4 regions of the Marinobacter qingdaonensis genome follow, and region 3 is predicted to be linked to each of the others. Evidence: predicted binding sites of a transcription regulator. Region 3 holds the regulator's gene; each other region holds the start of a gene.
The links. The regulator sigma-54, encoded in region 3, starts transcription at its own class of promoters, with help from an activator protein. The targets are predictions, from matches to a motif close to ANTGGCATNNANNTTGCTNT.

Region 1: the regulator sigma-54 is predicted to act here: its motif matches at 1,940-1,959, upstream of U5822_RS01185 (CmpA/NrtA family ABC transporter substrate-binding protein).
Region 2: the regulator sigma-54 is predicted to act here: its motif matches at 1,817-1,836, upstream of glnK (P-II family nitrogen regulator).
Region 4: the regulator sigma-54 is predicted to act here: its motif matches at 1,668-1,687, upstream of flgB (flagellar basal body rod protein FlgB).

The regions. Positions count from the first base shown of each region.
Region 1 is NZ_JAYDCJ010000001.1:267,227-270,518, reverse strand. Features, by position in the region: gene U5822_RS01190 (sigma 54-interacting transcriptional regulator) at 1-1,758, opposite strand, end outside; gene U5822_RS01185 (CmpA/NrtA family ABC transporter substrate-binding protein) at 2,072-3,292, shown strand, end outside.
Region 2 is NZ_JAYDCJ010000003.1:81,112-84,403, reverse strand. Features, by position in the region: gene U5822_RS03680 (ammonium transporter) at 17-1,297, opposite strand; gene glnK (P-II family nitrogen regulator) at 1,370-1,708, opposite strand; gene U5822_RS03670 (accessory factor UbiK family protein) at 2,088-2,342, shown strand; gene U5822_RS03665 (YifB family Mg chelatase-like AAA ATPase) at 2,444-3,292, shown strand, end outside.
Region 3 is NZ_JAYDCJ010000003.1:1,885,893-1,889,184, reverse strand. Features, by position in the region: gene lptB (LPS export ABC transporter ATP-binding protein) at 1-259, shown strand, start outside; gene U5822_RS11895 (RNA polymerase factor sigma-54) at 418-1,950, shown strand; gene hpf (ribosome hibernation promoting factor) at 2,057-2,365, shown strand; gene ptsN (PTS IIA-like nitrogen regulatory protein PtsN) at 2,453-2,923, shown strand; gene rapZ (RNase adapter RapZ) at 2,952-3,292, shown strand, end outside.
Region 4 is NZ_JAYDCJ010000003.1:2,906,869-2,910,160, forward strand. Features, by position in the region: gene U5822_RS16535 (flagellar hook protein FlgE) at 1-10, opposite strand, end outside; gene U5822_RS16540 (flagellar hook assembly protein FlgD) at 38-712, opposite strand; gene flgC (flagellar basal body rod protein FlgC) at 731-1,180, opposite strand; gene flgB (flagellar basal body rod protein FlgB) at 1,205-1,603, opposite strand; gene U5822_RS16555 (nitroreductase family protein) at 1,834-2,388, opposite strand; gene U5822_RS16560 (Mpo1-like protein) at 2,531-2,842, shown strand; gene U5822_RS16565 (adenylate/guanylate cyclase domain-containing protein) at 2,844-3,292, shown strand, end outside.

The DNA of each region.
Region 1 (3,292 bases), on a different contig from region 3:
ATTCTCACGCTCGAGTTCGCGCATTTGCTCGTCGGTCAGGAGGTTGGCCGAGTAATGGCGCGCTGGGGGCAGAGAGGCTCCGGTCTCTTGGGAAAAGTCGGTGTCTTTTCCGATTAAGTCGAAGTCGAGTTGGTGATCGGCTGTGATCACCTGGCGCTCGATAACATTTTCCAGCTCCCTGACGTTGCCCGGCCAGTCATAGCCCTGAAGGGCGCGAATGTCCTGGTCCCTCAGTGCCAGAGGAGGGCGGTTGAATTTCTGACTGGCGCGCTTGATGAATTCCCGGGCAAGGATTGGGATGTCTTCCGTGCGCTGTCGCAACGGGACCGATTCGATGGGAAAGACATTGAGCCGGAAGTACAGATCCTCCCGAAAGGTCTTGGCTGTAATCTCGGACTTTAGGTCCCGGTTGGTGGCGGCAATCACGCGAACGTCGACGGCCTTGGTGTTATTTTCACCCACCCGCTCAAACTGCTGATCCTGCAGCACCCGCAGGAGTTTGCCTTGGAGTTCCAGCGGAATCTCACCGACCTCATCCAGAAACAAGGTGCCGCCATCCGCCAGTTCAAAACGGCCTATGCGGTCGCTGACCGCGCCGGTGAAGGCGCCTTTGATGTGCCCGAAAAACTCGCTTTCAAACAGATCCTTGGGAATGGCGGCGCAATTCACTCGTATCAGGGGGCGGTCACGTCGGCTGCTGGACTGGTGGATGGCGCGGGCGATCAGTTCCTTACCCGTGCCGGATTCACCGGTGATGAGAACGTTGGCATCGGTCGGTCCGACCATGCCGATACGGCGTGCGATCGCTTTGATGGCTTCACTCTGACCGAAGATCTCGTGAAAGTGGTATTCGGCACTGATTTCTTCCTGAAGGTAGGCGTTCTCCATTTCCAGGCGGCGTTTCAGGGATTCGACTTCCTCAAGCGCGGTCTGGAGTTCCTGCTGGGCCTGCAACCGCGCCGAGATGTCCCGGAACACCACGACCGCGCCGACGGGATGACCATTATCCAGTATGGGGGTGCTCGTGTACTCCACCGGGAAACCGCTGCCGTCCTTGTGCCAGAACCAATCCTCGCCGACCCGTTTCACGCTGCCATCTCTGAAGGCGGCGTAGATCGGGCATTCCTTGAGCGGAAAGAGGCTGCCATCAGCGTGGGAGTGGTGCACGACCCGGTGAATGACCCGGCCGGCCAGCTCGTCGGTGCGCCAGCCGAGCATGCGTTCCGCGGCCGGGTTCGCGAAGGTGGTTCGACCCTCGGCGTCGACACCATATATGCCTTCTCCGACCGCGTGCAGAATGAGCTGGTTTTCCCGTTCCATGTCCTGAAACAGCTCCTCGACCCGGCGCCACTCCAGCAAGCCACCGCGATGGTAGTGGTTGGCATCGTGCCGCTCCCTTAACGTTTTTAATTGCCGGCAGTCTCTGATCAGCAGCAGGATCGTCTGGGATTCTGCTGGGCCCACCCTGGCCGATGAGATTTCCAGCTCAATTGCGTGGCCATCCGGCTGCCGAATCAGGAAGTCGCGGCTCCAGCCATGCCCCCTGAACAGGGTTTCCTCAGTAAAAGCAATGAGTTGTGGGCGCTGATCGGCGAACAGGTGTGTGCAGGGAGTGTCTGCCAGCGACTTGGTTGCGGCACCCGCGAGGCGTTCAGCAACGTCGTTGGCGGCAAGGATCACGTCGCGTCCGGCGTCCACCAGCATCGCTGCCTCGGGTAAAAGATGAATCCAGTCTTGGTTGGTGTCTTGTGAGTTCATAGTCCTGTCGCATCTCGGAGTGAATCGCCCAGTAACAAAGGCCACTCAACACTCGTGCCAACTACGAACTTTCGTGCTTAATCACTACGAGATGTCGTTAATTACGATTTTTCGTAGCGTGAAGTTTTCAGGGGAACTATTTAAAAGATATTAAAAACAATAGGTTAAATTTTGCGCAGAAGTTGGCACGAAGCCTGCGATAGCTCCGTCAGAACGAGCAAGTACCGCGTCAGATTTTTCAAGGACTGTTGATGATCGGCTTGCTGTGCACTTCAACGGTGCAAAAACAATCTGAGCTATTGGAGAGTGCCCCATGACGACGAAAAGCCTTGGTAATCCGTTCGACGGAGATCAGTCCCTCATCCACGCTAAAACCTGTGGCTGTCCGCAATGCAAACCCGGTCAACACGAGTCCACGGAACCGGTGATGGAGGTTCGGCCAACGACTGTTCCGGCAACCGGGGCGCCCGCGATCGATGCTCCCGCGGACTCCGAGGCCATGATGGATCGGGCCATCGAAAGCGCTGTGGTTCGATCAGTCTTTGGCCACAATGACCACAGCCGTCGCAGTTTTATGAAAATGATGGGGGCAGGTGCGGCGGCTGCCCTCCTTGGCAGTGTGTTTCCGATGGACAAGGCCAAGGCGGCGGTGAAGGAGTCCCTGGGCAAGCTTGAGAAAACCAAGCTGAACGTCGGTTTTGTCCCGATTACCTGTGCGACCCCAATCATCATGGCCCACCCCATGGGCTTTTATGAGCGGTACGGCCTGGACGTTACGGTGACCAAGACCGCCGGATGGGCGGTGGCCCGGGACAAATCCCTGGCCGGTGAATACGACGCCTCACACATGCTGACCCCAATGCCCCTGGCCATGACCATGGGCGCGGGCTCCACCCCGGAACCCTTCATCATGCCCGCGGTTGAGAACATCAACGGCCAGGCCATTGTTCTGCATGTCGATCACATGGACAAGCGCGATCCCAAGCAGTGGAAAGGGTTCAAGTTCGGGGTGCCTTTCGAGTATTCCATGCACAACTTCCTGTTGCGCTACTACCTGGCTGAAAACGGTATCGATCCCGACAAGGACGTGCAGATCCGCGTGGTGCCGCCACCCGAAATGGTGGCCAACCTCAGAGCCGGGAACCTCGACGGTTACCTGTCGCCAGATCCGTTCAATCAGCGGGCGGTGTGGGAGAAGGTGGGCTTTATCCACATGCTCACCAAAGACATCTGGGAGGGGCACCCTTGCTGCGCGTTCGCCTGTAGCCAGAAGTTTGCCACCGAAAATCCGAACACCTACGGAGCGCTCTTGCGCGCCATCATCGATGCGACCCAGTACTCGAACAACCCTGAGAACCGGAAAGAAATCTCCGAAGCCATTGCACCGAAAAACTACCTGAACCAGCCAGTGCCGGTGATTCAGCAAGTGTTGACGGGCTATTACGCCGACGGCCTGGGTGAGGTGCAAAACGTACCGGACCGAATCGATTTCGATCCTTTCCCCTGGCACTCCATGGGCGTGTGGATCCTTACC
Region 2 (3,292 bases), 1.8 Mb from region 3:
GGCTTCGTCGACCAGCTTACTTGCTGCTGACGAATTCCGGGTAGGCTTCCATACCACACTCGGACAGGTCCACACCCTCGTACTCCTCTTCTTCGGAGACGCGCAGGCCGATGACCGCCTTCAGGATGCTCCACACGATCAGGCTGGTGACAAAGACCCAGACAAAGATGGTGAGCATGCCTACCAGCTGACCCATGAAGGTCGCGTCGGCGTCGGACAGCAGGACCGCGAAGATACCCCAGATACCGACCACACCGTGCACGGAGATGGCACCGACCGGATCGTCGATCCGCAGCTTGTCCAGGGTCACGATGGAGAAGACCACGATGATGCCGCCAATGGCGCCGATGCAGGTGGCCAGCAGCGGAGACGGATCAGCCGGCTCGGCGGTGATGGCAACCAGACCGGCCAGGGCGCCGTTCAGGGCCATGGTCAGGTCGGCCTTGCCGAACATGATGCGGGCCACGATCAGGGCGCCGATCAGACCGCCAGCGGCAGCAGCGTTGGTGTTCAGGAACACGTTGGCCACTTCGTTGGCCACACCGATGCCACCCAGCTTCAGGGTAGAACCGCCGTTGAAGCCGAACCAGCCCATCCACAGGATGAAGGTACCGAGGGTAGCCAGCGGCAGGTTGGCCCCCGGGATAGCCTTGATCTGGCCATCGGCGGTGTACTTGCCTTTACGGGCGCCCAGCAGGAGCACGCCAGCCAGGGCCGCAGAAGCACCAGCCATGTGCACGATACCGGAGCCGGCGTAGTCGCTGTAGCTCAGCTCATACAGACCGAAGACGGCGTCGCCGTTCCAGGTCCAGGAACCCTGCATCGGGTAGATCACACCACACATGATCACGGCGAAGGCGAGGAAGGCCCAGAGCTTCATGCGCTCGGCAACCGCACCGGAGACGATGGACATGGCTGTGGCCACGAACACTACCTGGAAGAAGAAGTCGGACGCACCGCTGTATTCGCCCATGTCGCCGAAGCCGGCTTCGGTCGAAGCGGCAATGACGCCGGCGATGGCCGCGTCGTCCATTTCAGCAACGGTGGTGATGCCGCTCAGGAAGATACCGCCGCCATACATGATGTCGTAGCCGCAGATCAGGTACATGGTACAGGCGACGGCAAACAGCGCGACGTTCTTGGTCAGGATTTCAGTGGTGTTCTTGGCACGCACGAGACCGGCTTCCAGCATGGCGAAACCCGCGGCCATCCACATGACCAGGGCACCGCACACCAGGAAGTAGAAGGTGTCCATTGCGTACTGCAGTTCAAAGATATGATTAAGATTGCTTTCCATGTGAAGCCCTCCGCACGAGGCTTTTCAGGTTTTTAAATTTTTTTGCGTTGGCAACTGGTTAACTGAGCTGGATCAGACCGCTTCTTCGCCGGTTTCGCCTGTCCGGATCCGGATGGCTTGCTCCAGTTCGGTCACGAAGATCTTGCCGTCGCCGATCTTGCCGGTGTTGGCCGCCTTGGTGATGGACTCGATAACCTGGTCGAGCAGGTTGTCGCCAATGGCCACTTCCACCTTGACCTTGGGCAGGAAGTCAACGACATACTCTGCGCCCCGGTAGAGCTCGGTGTGGCCCTTCTGTCGACCAAAGCCTTTGACTTCGGTGACGGTAACGCCTTGAACGCCAATCTCGGATAGTGCCTCACGGACATCATCCAACTTGAAAGGCTTGATGATCGCTGTCACAAGTTTCATTGCTTTCTCCTTGGTAAAGCCGTCTCAACGTCTGGACTCGTTGGTCCGCGGTTAAGGTCGGGATGCTGCTACCTCGCACACCAATTGTGCGGATTGCGTACGAGGGCTTTAGCATCGGGTATGCCAACGCAAAAAAATGCAAGCATAACATATGGTTAGGTATTGCCTGTCCCAGATTGGAGCAAAACCGTGCACCAAAACGGGGCTTTGCGCCCGCAAATGAGCCAAATTGGAGCGGGCTCAAGCGGGCGGCAACGGTCATTATACGGCCGTCGCGGTACAGTATGGCAGGGCCGCGTGTGTGTTACACTCCCGCAACCGGTTGACGGCCCAGTTCTTTGGTCGAAACCCGTCTTTATTTGAGCCAGAGAGGTGATGCGTGAAAGGTCCGCAGGATATTTTTGCCCAGTTGCAGGGCCAGTTTGGCCAGTTTGTCCCGGATATGGCCCGTGCGGCCCGCGAGGATTTTGAGACCCAGGCCCGGGCCACGGTCATGGCCGTGCTGGCCAAGCTGGAGCTGGTCACCCGGGAGGAATTCGATGGCCAGCAGGCGGTGCTGCTGAAAACCCGGGAGAAGGTCGAGGCACTGGAACAGCGGGTGGCCGAGCTGGAGCAGAAGCTGCAGCAGAAATAAAAAAGCCGCGTCAGATAAACGAGTAGCGGGCCAGGCAGGAAGCCGGGCCCGGTCGCCCACAGCGGCGCCCGAACCTCACCAACGTACCACGGAAGGTAGTCATGCTTGCCATTGTCCATTCCCGCGCCAGTGTCGGGGTCGCCGCACCGGCGGTAACCGTTGAAGTCCACCTGTCCGGCGGCTTACCCGCCCTGTCCATCGTCGGCCTGCCGGAAACCGGCGTGCGCGAGGCCCGGGAACGGGTGCGCAGCGCCCTGCTCAACGCCGGTTTCGAGTTTCCCGCCCGCCGCATCACCATCAATCTGGCGCCGGCCGACCTGCCGAAAGAGGGCGGTCGGTTCGATCTGCCCATTGCCCTGGGTATCCTGGCGGCCTCCGGCCAGCTCCCGGGTGAGGCCCTGGACCGGCACGAATTCGTTGGCGAACTGTCCCTGGACGGTGCCCTGCGCCCGCTGACTGGCGTATTGCCCGCGGTCCTGGCCGCCCGGGACGCCGGTCGGACCCTGCTGGTGCCCCAGGCCAACGCCGCCGAGGCCGCACTGGCCAGCCGCGACGACGTGCTGGCCGCCAGTCACCTGCTGGCGGTGTGTGAGCACCTGGCGCAGCGGGCCCGGCTGGTGCCTTTGGCCCGGGGCGCCGGGGCGCCGGAGCCGGGGGCAGAGCTGCTGGATCTGGCCGACATTCGCGGTCAACACGTGCCCCGGCGGGCCCTGGAAGTCGCTGCCGCGGGCCAGCACAATCTGCTGCTGTTTGGCCCGCCCGGGACCGGCAAGAGCATGCTGGCGAGCCGTTTGCCGGGGATTCTGCCAGCGCTGGCAGACGACGCCGCCATGGAAGTGGCCAGCGTTTATTCGGTGGCGGGCCAGGCCATGGCAGCCAGCGGCTGGCACCGGCCGCCATTCCGGGCGCCCCATCACACGGCCTCCGCGATCGCCATGGTTGGTGGCGGC
Region 3 (3,292 bases):
GGCATTCATCCTGCTGGACGAGCCCTTCGCCGGCGTTGACCCGATCTCGGTCAGTGACATCAAGCACATCATTCGACACCTGCGCGACAAGGGTATCGGCGTGCTGATCACCGACCACAACGTGCGCGAGACCCTGGATATTTGCGAAACGGCCTACATCGTCTCGGGCGGGCACATCATTGCGTCCGGCAACTCCGAGACCATCCTGGCCAACCAGCAGGTAAAAGAGGTGTACCTGGGCAGCGAATTCCGGCTGTGAGACCGATTGTCCGATTGTGTTGATGTTGCCGAGCAAGTAAACTCGGCAAAGAACTTGCTAGGCTTTTTATCTGTAACGGCAAGTAACGGGCATACAACGATTTTTTGAGTTTACCGCGATGCAGAGCGCTGATGAGTGACGGATTCTGAACCATGGTTATGAAAGCCTCATTACAGTTAAAGCTGGGTCAAAGCCTGACCATGACGCCCCAGCTGCAACAGGCGATCCGGCTACTACAGCTATCCACACTCGACCTCCAGCAGGAAATCCAGCAGGCGCTGGAATCCAACCCAATGCTGGAAACCTCGGAAGACGACGACCAGTCGGATTCGGACGCCTCCGCCAACGACAGCAACAGCGAGCAGGACAGCTCGACGTCGGACACCGGCACCGAGACCGCCGCCGACACCAGTTCCGACTGGGACGAATCGGAGAACGGACCGGACTGGAGTTCGGAGAATGACATCCCGGACAACATCCCCGACGACCTTCCGGTCGACACGGCCTGGGACGACATCTACCAGTCCGCGCCGGCACCGGCCGCGCGCAACGACGACGAGAACGACCACGACTTCGAAACCCGCAACTCACCCACCGAGACCCTGCAGGACCACCTGGAGTGGCAGTTGAACCTGACGCCCCTGAGCGAGCGGGACCAGGCCATCGCCCACGCCCTGATGGACGCCGTGGACGATCGTGGCTACCTGACCAGCGCCCTGGAAGACATCCACGCCGGGCTGGTGGACGACAGCGAAGAGGATCCGCTGGAGCTGGACGAGGTGGAAGCGGTGCTGCATCGGCTGCAGCACTTCGACCCACCCGGTGTCTTCGCCCGGGACCTGCAGGAATGCCTGCTGATCCAGCTCAATCAACTGCCGCCGGAGACCCCCTGGCTGGCCCAGGCCCGCCTCGTGATCACCCACTACATCAACCTGCTGGGCAACCGGGATTACGCCCAGTTGCTGCGCCGCAGTCGCCTCAAGGAGGATCAGCTGCGGGAGGTCCTGACCCTGATCACCGGACTGAATCCGCGCCCGGGCGACGTCATTGACCGGGCCGAACCGGACTATGTGATCCCCGATGTCATGGTGCGCAAGCACAACGGCCGGTGGCGGGTGGAGCTCAATCCGGAAATTGCCCCGCGCATTCGCGTCAATGCCAGCTATGCTTCTCTTATAAGGCGTGCGGACAGCAGTGCAGACAACACCTACATGCGGGACCAACTGCAGGAAGCGAAATGGTTCATCAAGAGCCTGCAGAGCCGGAACGAGACGCTCCTGAAAGTTGCCACCCGCATCGTTGAGCATCAGCAGGGATTTCTGGATCATGGCGAGGAAGCCATGAAGCCCCTGATTTTGTCGGACATTGCCCAGGCGGTTGAGATGCACGAATCGACGATTTCCCGGGTCACCACCCAGAAATACATGCACACGCCGCGGGGCATCTTCGAGCTCAAGTACTTTTTCTCCAGCCATGTCAGTACCGACGAAGGTGGGGAATGTTCTTCGACCGCCATCCGTGCAATGATCAAGAAACTGATTGCAGCGGAAACCCCGAAAAAGCCATTGAGCGACAGTAAAATTGCCGCCATGCTAGGGGACCAGGGAATCAAGGTGGCGCGACGGACCGTCGCCAAGTACCGGGAAGCGATGCATATTCCACCGTCCAACGAAAGAAAAAGACTGGTCTAGGACCGCCCTGCACTTTGGGGTCCTGGATCTGAACTTTGCCGGCGCGTGGTGCGCCGGCCCTCAGACCGGCCCACTGGGACCGGCACGATGACAACAGGAGACGCCTATGCAACTCAACATTTCAGGCCACCACGTAGAACTGACTCCCGCACTGAAGGATTACGTCTCGGATAAATTTGAGAAACTGGAGCGTCACTTCGACCACATCAGCAACTGCCAGGTAACCCTCCAGGTGCAGAAGGTGCGTCAGATGGCGGAAGCAACGCTGCACGTGGTTGGTGGTGAGATTCACGCAAAGGCAGAAAACGAGGACATGTACGCGGCCATTGACGGGCTGATTGACAAGCTGGACCGCCAGATCCTCAAGCACAAGGAAAAGAATGTAGACCGGATGCACGGCAACGGCGGCCGCTAGCCGACCGAGTTCGTGCATGTCATCTCATCGCGCTGCGGCAAGGTCGACCTGCCGCAGCCTTTTTTTTAACGGAACTGCAGTCGATTCATGAGCGACACATCCCTGACCATAGACAACATCCTGGCACCGGAGCTGAGCCTCTGCCGGGTCCCGGCTTCCAGCAAGAAACGGGTTCTGGAGTCCATCGCCGAGCGTATCCATGAGCACGACGGTGCGCTCAGCGAATCCCAGATTTTCAACAACCTGATCGCGAGGGAGCGCCTGGGAAGCACTGGTATCGGCCAGGGCATTGCCATTCCGCACTGTCGCCTGGAAGGTCTGGAGCACGTCGTTGGCGTGTTGATGACGCTGGAAGAGAGCATCGAGTTTGACGCCATCGACAATCAGCCGGTGGACCTGGTCTTTGCCCTGGTGGTGCCCAAGGAAGCCACCAGCGAGCACCTGGAACTGCTCAGCCAGCTGGCGGAAAAGTTCAACGACCGCACCTTCTGCGATCGCCTCCGGCAATGCGACGACGCCAACACCCTGTATCAGCGCATGACCGCGGCAAGCGAGTAACCCGATTCAGACTGGAGACCGAGCGTTCATGAAACTGATCATCGTAAGTGGCCGATCCGGTTCCGGAAAGAGTACTGCCCTTCACGTTCTTGAGGACCTCGGTTACTACTGCATCGACAATCTGCCGATCGGCCTGCTGTTTCCCCTCACCCGGGAAGCGGCGGAGCAGAGCTCGCCCGGCCGCCTGAAAAAGATGGCGGTCAGCATCGACGCCCGCAACCTGTCCGGCGAACTGGCCAACTTCGAGGACATCTATGGCCAGTTGCAGCAAACCGGCGTGTCCATTGAGGTGATCTTCCTCGACGCCGACGAGCAGTCCCTACTCCAGCGTTTCCACGCCACCCGCCGCAAGCACCCGCTCAGTGATGA
Region 4 (3,292 bases), 1.0 Mb from region 3:
TAAATGCCATGATTCACCCCTTGGTCTGACACCGGTTTTAATTGATTTGTTTGACGTCGGACAGAGCGATGGAGCCCATGCCCGCCAGATTCAAAGTGATGGCGCCGTTCTGGCCCAGCGAGACACTGTCGACGTTGGCGCTGACCATGGTCGAGAGCTGCTGACTGCCCTGCGGGTAGGAGGCCTCGGCGACCACCCGGTAGGGTCCTGGCGGCAACGGGTTGCCGTTGCCATCCTGACCGTCCCAGCTGAACGACTTGACACCCGCCGGGCTGCTGCCCAGATCGATCTGGCGCACCAGCTCGCCGCTCTGGTTCTGAACCGACAGCCGCAGGCCACCGGTACTGGCCGGAACTTCGATGGTGCCCCGGATCTCGCCTTCGGAGCCCAGAATGCCCACGCTCGAGGGCGCCAGCACGGTCTTGCCGACCATGGCCGAGGCCTGCAGCGCCTGGGTTGATCGGAACTGCCCGACCACGTCATCGACGGTACCGGACAGCTTCTGCATTTCCTCCAGCGAGCTGAATTGCGCCAGCTGGGAGATGAACTCACCGTTGTCCTGGGGCTCCAGCGGGTTCTGGTTCTTCAGCTGCGCCAGCATCAGTTCCATGAACTCGTTCTTGCCGAGTTCGCTGTTGCCGCTCGCTCCCTGCTGCTTGAGCTGGTATTGGCTCAGAACATCGGACGCGTCGGTTGCGTTGATTGCGCTCATTGCGTGCTCCTCACCAAATTACTGCTGACCCAGGGTCAGAATGCGCTGCATCATGGATTTGGCCGTGTTCATGATATCCACGTTCATCTGGTAGCTGCGGGACGACGACATCATGTCCGCCATTTCCTCCACCACATTCACGTTCGGATAGAACACGTACCCGTCTTCGTTGGCGGCCGGGTGTTCCGGCTCGTACCGCATCTGCAGATCGGCCTGGCTCTCGACAATCCCCTCGACCCGGACACCGGCGCCCTGGCCCTGCTCACTCATCAGGCTCAGGCCCTGCTGGTCGGGGTTCAGCATGGATTGCTGGATAGCGGCAAACACCGGCTTCCGGGCCCGGTAGGTGGTCTCGGTGCTGGAGCTGGCCGTTTCGGCGTTGGCGATGTTCGAGGCGGTGGTGTTAAGCCGCAGTGACTGCGCAGTCATGCCGGATCCGGCGATGTCAAAAATGCTGCCCAATGACATGGTGTCTCTCCTTTACTGTGCGGCTTACTCGCCCTTGAGGGCCTTGGTCAGACCGGAAAATTTACTGCTCAGAAACTGGAAGCTGGCCTGGTAATCCATGGCGTTGCGCATGAAGCGGCTCTGTTCCTGCTGGGCGTCTACGGTATTGCCATCGACCGACGGCTGATGAGGCGTGCGATACAGCAACTCGCTGTCGCTGCCCCCGGCGGAGGTGTCCATGTGGGCGTCGTCGGTCCGGCTCATTTGCAGACCGGACACCTTTTCGTGCGCCTGCTGCATCATTGCCTGGAAATCGACATCGCGGGCCTTGTAACCGGGCGTGTCCGCGTTGGCCAGGTTGTTCGCCAACACCTCAGCCCGTTTTACCCGGGCTTGCAGGGCTTGCTCGTGAACCCCCAGTGCCTGGTCAAATGAAATCGCCATACTGCCTCCAAACCTGCGTCAGCCTGCCGGTGATTTTTGCCGGCTTTTGCTCTTGCAGAGATACAAAGCAAGGCAGATGCCAGATTTTGGAAACCGTTTCAGGGCGCGGCCTGGCGCGGTATTGGAGGACATAGCGAGGGGGCAATGCATGCCTGGGGAGGCCGCCAGGGAGGGCAAAGCGGCAAGGTGTTTCCCCCGACTGCTCGGACGGGGGAGCCACGGCGTGAAGGTCAGCGCGGCCAGCGCTGGACGAATTCGTCGGTGGTCGGGCGCGGCACCGACGGCTTGGCGGAGGTCACCGAACCGGTGTACAGGAAGCCGATGATGGACTCTCCTTCCCCGAGTCCAAGGCCTTCGTGCACCTTGGCGTTGTAGGCGGGCTTGCCGGTCCGCCACATGACGCCGTAACCGGACTCCTGCAGGGCAAGCTCAAGAAAACTCATCCCCGCCGCCGCGGACATGATCTGTTCCACCTCGGGCACCTTGGGGTGCGCGGTCGGTGAGGCAATCCCGACGATGATCATCGGTGCCCGGAGCGGGGCCCTGCGCAATTTCTCGATCTCCTGTTCGTCGCTGTTATTGGCACAGGTGGAGGCAAACAGGTCCCCGAGCGCGGCCAGGCCCTCGCCTTCGATGACCAGGTATCGCCAGGGGCGCAACAGGGCGTGGTCCGGGGCGCGGGCTGCGCAGGCAAAGGCACGTTCCAGCGTGGCGGAATCCGGAGCCGGCGCTTCCAGCCGGGGCTCGGAGGAACGGTTGAGCAGGAATTCACTGACTGCAGTCATATCGTCTCACTGTCGGAAAATGGAAACGGAATTTCGGGCTGCGCCCTGGGGGCTTGGTGAATTGTGACCAATAGGCAATACTGTTAACCTTTAGTCGTAGTCCGGTCGACCCAAAAATTATAAATGGCTTGGTAGCAGCACCATGAGTGACCAACAAACCTTTAGCAACTTCGCAGAATTCTATCCTTTCTACCTTGAAGAGCACAGCGACGTAACCTGTCGCCGATTGCATTTCGCTGGCAGCCTGCTGGTGCTCCTGGTCACCGCATGGGCCATCACCTCCGGCAAACTGGCCTGGTTGCTGCTGGTGCCGGTTATCGGTTACGGCTTCGCCTGGGTCGGCCATTTTGCCTTTGAAAAGAACCGACCCGCCACCTTCAAGCACCCGCTTTACAGCCTGATGGGCGATTGGGTCATGTTCAAGGACATGATCATCGGCCGGATCCGTTTCTGACATGATGAATGCGCCGGCAGACCTGCGCAGCGCCAGTAGCTGCGCCGGCAAAGCATTGTCCGCGGATCACCCGTACAATCCGGTGGCGATCCCGCCGATGCCCGATTACAACGGCCGGATCCTGGCCTATACCGCCACGGCGGTGATCATCGTTACCGGCGTGGTCCAGGGCGCTTTTCCGGAATGGCTGCTCTGGCTGGTGGCCGGCGCCCTGACCTGGCCGCATCTGGCGCACCTGCTGACCCGGCGCACCTTCCTGCGGCAATCGCCGCGCATCCGTCAGAAAATGCTGATCTTCGATTGCGTGGTGGGCGGCGGCTTCATTGGCTGCATCGGCCTGGTCGCCATACCCTCGGTGTCTGTGGTACTGATGCTGATGTTCAGCTGCCTGATCGTCGGCGGCATTCGCCAGTGGCTGCTCGGCAGCGGCTTTCTTGCGGCCGCCGCGGC